Linked DNA regions of Azospirillum brasilense. The protein of the gene in region 2 interacts with the protein of the main gene of each other region in a pairwise test. Links are inferred from orthologs where the notes say so. Each region holds a gene or a part of one and is shown on either strand. Other genes may lie near its edges. The genes, in order: secB and secA.

Region 1 (3,280 bases), 230 kb from region 2 along the record:
GCGGGCGAAGTTGTCGTAGACCTCGTCCGAGAGCAGGGGGCGCAGGGTGGCCGTGTCGCCCTTGGCGAAGGCCTCCACGATCATCTGGAAGGCGCCGCGGGCGCCCTGCAGGAAATACTTCTCGTCGAAGCTGGGGTCGGCGGCCTTGATCTGCTCCAGCGCCGTGGCCAGCGACACCGGCTCGTCGGGCGACGGGGCGGTGTTCGGCAGGGGCCGCTCGCGGTTGGGCATCGCCACCACGTTGTCGGGCTGGTTGTTGGGGCGGGCCGTGAAGGGGTTCGGCCGCTGACGCTCCTCACCGGTGCGGCGGCCGAGCACGCTGCGCAGCCGGTACACGAGAAACGCCGCGATCATCGCGAAGATCAGGATCTCGACGAACACAAACCCATCTCCCATCATCCATCCTTCCGGGTGACTGAAGGCCGGCCCCGAAATCACCGGCCCCGCTTGATCCACTACTGGACCCTCCGGCGGGTGAGCATTAAGTGTACCGGAACGGTGCCGGGACCAGATCCCAGCTCGCCCTCTCCGCCGAGGATTCCACCCGATGACCCGTGCCGGAGCTGTTCTTCCAACCAAAGATCGGGTGACGTACCCTGGTGTAGATAGGCCCTCGGGGTTGAAAGAGCAAGGACGGCCATGAATCCCCTGTTGCTGTTGTTCCTTTTGCTGCCGATCGCGGAAATCGCCACCTTCATCGAGGTCGGCGACTGGATTGGCGCCGGCCCGACGGTCGGGCTGGTGATCCTGTCCGCCATCCTCGGGTCCGTGCTGATCCGGTGGCAGGGATTGTCCGTTCTCAAACGCGCGCAGGAGGCGGCGGAGCGCGGCGAGAGCCCGGTCGGCGCCGTATTCGAGGGGTTCTGCGTCGTCGTCGCCGGCCTGCTGCTGATCATCCCCGGCTTCCTGACGGACATCGTCGGAATCCTGCTGTTCGTGCGCCCGATCCGCAACGCTCTGGGCCGCTGGCTGTTCGACCGTATGAAAGGCGCGGCCTCCTTCCAGATGCACGGCCGCATGGGCGGTCAGGCGGGTGGCCAAGGCTGGAACGCCGGCAATCCGAACGGCCCCCATGGCGGGCCGCCCGACCGCCCGCCGCCGGGTGTGATCGACGTCGATTACCAGGAGGTCGACCCCGATGGCGGCCGTCCGGGAAACGCCGGTCCGGCGGACCGCGACGGGCCGGACGACACGCCCAAGCTCGGGGACTCCCGCTGGGCGCCGCCCGGTTCGCCCTACCGCAACGACCGCGGGTGAAACGCACCGGTTTCACTTTGTGGAGCCAGCGGTTCCGTGCTAGCCAGCGGGTCTTGAAGACCTTTCCATCGTGATGCCGCCCCGCGGCCAGGAGTTGTCCATGTCCGATCAGCAGATCAACGGTCAAGATCAGGAAGCCGCCTCGTCGCTGCCGATGCATGTGCTGGCGCAGTATGTGAAGGACCTGTCCTTCGAGAACCCCAACGCACCGCAAAGCCTGCTGCCCGGCCAGCCGCAGCCGCAGGTCAACATCGGCGTGGACGTGCAGGTTCAGCCGATGGGCGAGGACGTCTACGAGGTCGTGCTCAAGCTGCATTGCGAGGCCAAGCAGGCCGAGGCGACCGCCTTCCTGGTCGAGGTCGCCTACGGCGGCCTGTTCCAGCTTCCGGGCCTGCCGCAGGAGCATCACCGCCCGGTGCTGCTGATCGAGGCGCCGCGGATGCTGTTCCCGTTCGCCCGCGCCATCGTGGCCGGCTGCACCCAGGACGGCGGCTTCCCGCCGCTGATGATCAACCCGATCGACTTCGTCGACCTGTACCGTCGCCAGACCGCCGGCCAGCAGGCCCAGGCCGAAGAGGCGCCGCAGTCGCCGTTCTGATATGGCGATTCTGACGGCAGCGTTCTGATCCGGGCCATCGGTTTCGGGCAAACAAAAAGGCGGGAGGCTCCATTGGGGCCTCCCGCCTTTTTTGTGCCCTCCCCCGCCCTTGGACCGGATGGGGGAGAGGAAACCACCGATTACTGATTCATGGACTCGAAGAATTCCGAGTTCGACTTTGTGTGCTTCAGCTTGTCGACCAGGAAGTCCACCGCGTCGGTCACACCCATCGGCATCAGGATGCGGCGCAGGATCCACATCTTGGAGATGGTGCCCTTGTCCACCAGCAGCTCCTCCTTGCGGGTGCCCGACTTGGAGATGTCGATGGCCGGGAAGGTGCGCTTGTCGGAGAGCTTGCGGTCCAGCACGATCTCGGAGTTGCCGGTGCCCTTGAACTCTTCGAAGATCACCTCGTCCATGCGGCTGCCGGTGTCGATCAGCGCGGTCGCGATGATGGTCAGCGAACCGCCCTCCTCGATGTTGCGGGCCGCACCGAAGAAGCGCTTCGGGCGCTGCAGCGCGTTGGCGTCGACACCGCCGGTCAGCACCTTGCCCGAGGAGGGAACGACGGTGTTGTAGGCGCGGGCCAGACGGGTGATGGAGTCCAGCAGGATGACCACGTCGCGCTTGTGCTCGACCAGCCGCTTGGCCTTCTCGATGACCATCTCGGCAACCTGGACGTGGCGCGTCGCCGGCTCGTCGAAGGTGGAGCTGATGACCTCGCCCCGCACGGAGCGGGCCATGTCGGTCACCTCTTCCGGACGCTCGTCGATCAGCAGGACGATCAGATAGGCTTCCGGGTGGTTGGTTGCGATGGAATGGGCGATGTTCTGCAGCATCACGGTCTTGCCCGTGCGCGGCGGGGCGACGATCAGCCCGCGCTGGCCCTTGCCCAGCGGCGCCACGAGGTCGATGATGCGGCCCGTGTAGTTCTTCTTGGTCGGGTCGTCGACTTCCATGCGCAGCCGCTCTTCCGGATAGAGCGGGGTCAGGTTGTCGAAGTTGATGCGGTGGCGGACCTTGTCCGGCGCATCGAAGTTGATCGTGTTGACCTTGAGAAGGGCGAAGTAGCGCTCGCCATCCTTGGGCGCGCGGATCTGGCCTTCGACCGTGTCGCCGGTGCGCAGGCTGAAGCGGCGCACCTGGCTGGGGCTGACATAGATGTCGTCAGGGCCGGGAAGATAGTTGGCCTCCGGCGAGCGCAGGAACCCGAAGCCGTCCTGAAGAACCTCGAGCACGCCGTCGCCGTAGATCGGGACATCGTTTTCCGCCAGCTGCTTGAGGATGGCGAACATCATGTCCTGCTTGCGCAGAGTGCTGGCGTTCTCGATCTGCAGTTCCTCGGCGAACGCCAGCAGTTCGGCGGGGCTCTTGCACTTCAGCTCTTGGAGATGCATGGGGGTGCCTTAAGGGAATCGGTCATGC
Region 2 (3,568 bases):
ATGAAGCGGCCGTAGTTGATGGTCGCCGCCCCCGCCGCCTCCGCCGCGGCGAGGCTCTCGTAATGGCCGCCGGACAGGTTCAGGAAATAGTTGGAGAAGTCGATCCCGCCCATGACCCAGCCGATGGGCGGCATCAGCATGTCCCTGACCAGCGAGTTGACGATGCCGGTGAAGGCCGCGCCGATGATGATGCCGACGGCCAGTTCCACGACGTTGCCGCGGCTGATGAAGGTCTTGAATTCCTGCAACATGGCTGCGCTCCCGCTTGTTGATCGGAAGAACGCCACAGCCCAGCCGAAGTTTCCAGGACCGCAAAAGGAAAGGGGCCGGCCCCTGCGGCCCAGCCCCTTCCCGAACGTCCCCCTCCGGAACGTCCCCGGCGGCGTTCTTCGCGGCGGCGCTTACGCCACCTTGCCGTGGCAGTGCTTGTACTTCTGGCCCGAGCCGCAGGGGCACGGCGCGTTGCGCGGCGTGTTCGCCCAGGCGTTGGGGTCGGCCCCCGGCACCACCGAAGCGGCGGCCTCGCGACGGACCATGCCGGCGGGCAACGGCGCGTCGGCCGGCGGATAGCCCTGAGCAGCGCCCGCTCCGGCCTCGGCCATCGCCAGCGCCGGATCGTCGCGGCCCTCGTGCATCTCCTGCGGCGGACGGGCGTACAGTTCCTCCGGCTGCGGGGCGATGCGGATCTCGACATGCATCAGCACGGCGGTCACCTGCTCGCGCAGGGTCGACAGCATAGTCTCGAACAGCTCGAAGGCTTCGCGCTTGTACTCGTTCAGCGGGTCCTTCTGGGCGTAGGCGCGCAGGCTGATGCCCTGGCGGAGATGGTCGAGCTGGAGCAGGTGATCCTTCCATTCCTGGTCGAGGATCTGCAGCAGCAGGCTCTTCTCCACATGCCGCATCGTCTCGGCACCGTAATTCTCCACCTTCTCCGCGTATTTACGGTCGGCAGCCTCGCGGACGCGCTCCTCGATCTCCGGCTCGGCGATGCCCTCTTCCTTGGCCCAGTCGGCGACCGGCAGGTCCATGCCCAGGAGGCGGTTCACCTCCTCGTGCAGGCCGGCGATGTCCCAGGCCTCGGAGTAGGAGTTCGGCGGGATCGCCTTGTTGACCATGTTGGAGACGACCTGATGGCGCATCTCCAGGACGGTCTCGGCGATGTCCTCGGTGTCCATGATCTCGCGACGCTGCTCATAGACGACCTTGCGCTGGTCGTTCATGACGTTGTCGAACTTGAGCAGGTTCTTGCGGACCTCGAAATGGTGGGCCTCGACCTTGGTCTGGGCCTTTTCCAGTGCCTTGTTGATCCAGGGGTGGATGATCGCCTCCCCCTCCTTCAGGCCGAGGCGCTGGAGCATGCCGTCCATGCGCTCCGACCCGAAGATGCGCATCAGGTCGTCGTCCAGCGACAGGAAGAACTTGGAGGCGCCCGGATCACCCTGGCGGCCCGAACGGCCGCGCAGCTGGTTGTCGATGCGGCGGCTCTCGTGCCGCTCCGTGCCGACGACGTAGAGGCCGCCGGCCTGCTTGACCAGCTCGCGCGCTTCGGCCACCTCGGCCTCGATCTGCTTGACCTTGGCGTCGCGCTCCGGTCCGTCCGGCAGGTTGGCCAGCTCCATCTGGATGCGCATCTCGACGTTGCCGCCGAGCTGGATGTCGGTGCCGCGGCCGGCCATGTTGGTGGCGACCGTGACGGCGCCGGGACGGCCCGCCTGCGCGACGATGTAGGCTTCCTGCTCGTGGTGGCGGGCGTTCAGCACGTTGTGCGGGATGCCGCGCTTCTTCAGCAGCTCGGCGATCAGCTCCGACTTCTCGATGGAGGTGGTGCCGACCAGCACCGGCTGCTGGCGCTTGCGGGCGTCCTCGATCAGGTCGATGATCGCGTCGTACTTCTCCGACGCCTTGCGGTAGACCTCGTCGTCCATGTCCTTGCGCTGGACCGGCACGTTGGTCGGCATGTCCACGACCTCCAGGCCGTAGATCTCCGCGAACTCCGCCGCCTCGGTCATCGCCGTGCCGGTCATGCCGGCCAGCTTCGGGTAGATGCGGAAGTAGTTCTGGAAGGTGATGGAAGCGAGCGTCTGGTTCTCGCGCTGGATCGTCACCTTCTCCTTGGCCTCCAGCGCCTGGTGCAGGCCTTCCGAATAGCGGCGGCCCTCCATCATGCGGCCGGTGAACTCGTCGATGATGATGACCTTGTCGTCCTTGACGATGTAGTCCTTGTCGCGCTGGAACAGCGTGTAGGCGCGCAGCGCCTGCTGGGAATGGTGGACCAGCGCCACGTTCTGGATGTCGTACAGACCGCCCGCCTTCAGCAGCCCGGCCTCGGCCAGAAGCTGTTCCATATGCTCCTGCCCGGCCTCGGACAGGCTGACCGTGCGGTTCTTCTCGTCCAACTCATAGTCGTCCCGCGTCAGCTGCGGGATCAGGCGGTCCACCTGCACGTACATTTCCGACGAATCGGTGGACGGGCCGGAGATGATCAGCGGAGTGCGCGCCTCGTCGATCAAGATCGAGTCGACCTCGTCCACGATGGCAAAGTTGAAGGGCCGCTGGACCATGTCCTCCAGCCGGAACTTCATGTTGTCACGCAGATAGTCGAAGCCGAATTCGTTGTTCGTGCCGTAGGTGATGTCGGCGGCGTAGGCGGCGCGGCGCTCCTCGTCGTCCAGCCCGTGCACGATGCAGCCGGTGGTCAGGCCGAGGAAGCCGTAGATGCGCCCCATCCAGGCGCTGTCGCGCGAGGCCAGATAGTCGTTCACGGTGACGACGTGGACGCCCTTGCCCTCCAGCGCGTTCAGATAGACGGCCAGCGTGGCGACCAGCGTCTTGCCTTCGCCGGTGCGCATCTCGGTGATCTTGCCCTGGTGCAGGACCATGCCGCCCATCAGCTGCACGTCGTAGTGCCGCTGCCCCAGCACGCGCTTGCCGGCCTCGCGCACGGTGGCGAAGGCGTCGGGCAGGATGGCGTCGAGCGTCTCGCCCTGCGACAGCCGTCCGCGCAGCCAATCGGTGCGAGCGCGCAGCGCGTCGTCGGAGAGCGCCGCCAACTCGGGCTCCAGCGCGTTGATCTGCTGGACGGATTTTTGCAGCGCCTTGACGGTGCGCGTGTTGGCGGTGCCGAAAATCTTGCGGGCGAGAGCACCGAACATGAAAACCTCGGGGGTGGAACGTCGTGAAGCCGGCTTTTTGACCGGTCTCACATAGGCCCGAAGCAAGTTTCTGTCAACGAGACCCGCCCCTTTGCCCGGCCCTTTGAGGGGTGCGTCGCGGGGGTGCCGGCGCTGCACGGGGCGAGGATCGGCGTGTGATGCGCCCTGGAAGCACCACCGTTCCGCCGCCATATCGCCTTGAACACGGTCGAAGCAAGGCGCCGGCGTCACGGCCGCGCATCACGACCGCTTGCCCCGCGCCGCGAACCCATGCTTAATCCCCCGCGGATTCGGGCGCGGGGCCGGACAGCCGGCGCAGCTGGTCGTCCGTCATAAGAAGCCCCCTGTCATAACATTGCCTGTGACAAGACACATCCGCCGGAAGGAAGAGACTCCATGGTGAATCGAGTGTTCCG

Evidence for each region.
Region 1: the proteins of secA (region 2) and secB interact in binary tests that used the Escherichia coli proteins (3 or more experiments, as listed by UniProt). The link is inferred for Azospirillum brasilense from one-to-one orthologs.

Annotation. Positions count from the first base shown.
Region 1 is NZ_CP059449.1:976,951-980,230, reverse strand. The notes cover bases 140-3,106. They hold secB (protein-export chaperone SecB), read left to right. Parts: upstream 140-1,357; coding sequence 1,358-1,855; downstream 1,856-3,106. Other genes in these bases: rho (transcription termination factor Rho), read right to left, coding at 1,996-3,106; H1Q64_RS04635 (FxsA family protein), read left to right, coding at 640-1,257; H1Q64_RS04640 (Tim44/TimA family putative adaptor protein), read right to left, coding at 140-396. Outside these bases: more of H1Q64_RS04640, read right to left, coding at 1-139; more of rho, read right to left, coding at 3,107-3,252. UniProt on the Escherichia coli protein: One of the proteins required for the normal export of some preproteins out of the cell cytoplasm. It is a molecular chaperone that binds to a subset of precursor proteins, maintaining them in a translocation-competent state.
Region 2 is NZ_CP059449.1:744,604-748,171, forward strand. Bases 202-3,456 are described here. They hold secA (preprotein translocase subunit SecA), read right to left. Parts: upstream 3,153-3,456; coding sequence 402-3,152; downstream 202-401. Other genes in these bases: mscL (large conductance mechanosensitive channel protein MscL), read right to left, coding at 202-251. Also shown: more of mscL, read right to left, coding at 1-201; H1Q64_RS03555 (peptidylprolyl isomerase), read left to right, coding at 3,549-3,568. UniProt on the Escherichia coli protein: Required for protein export, interacts with the SecYEG preprotein conducting channel.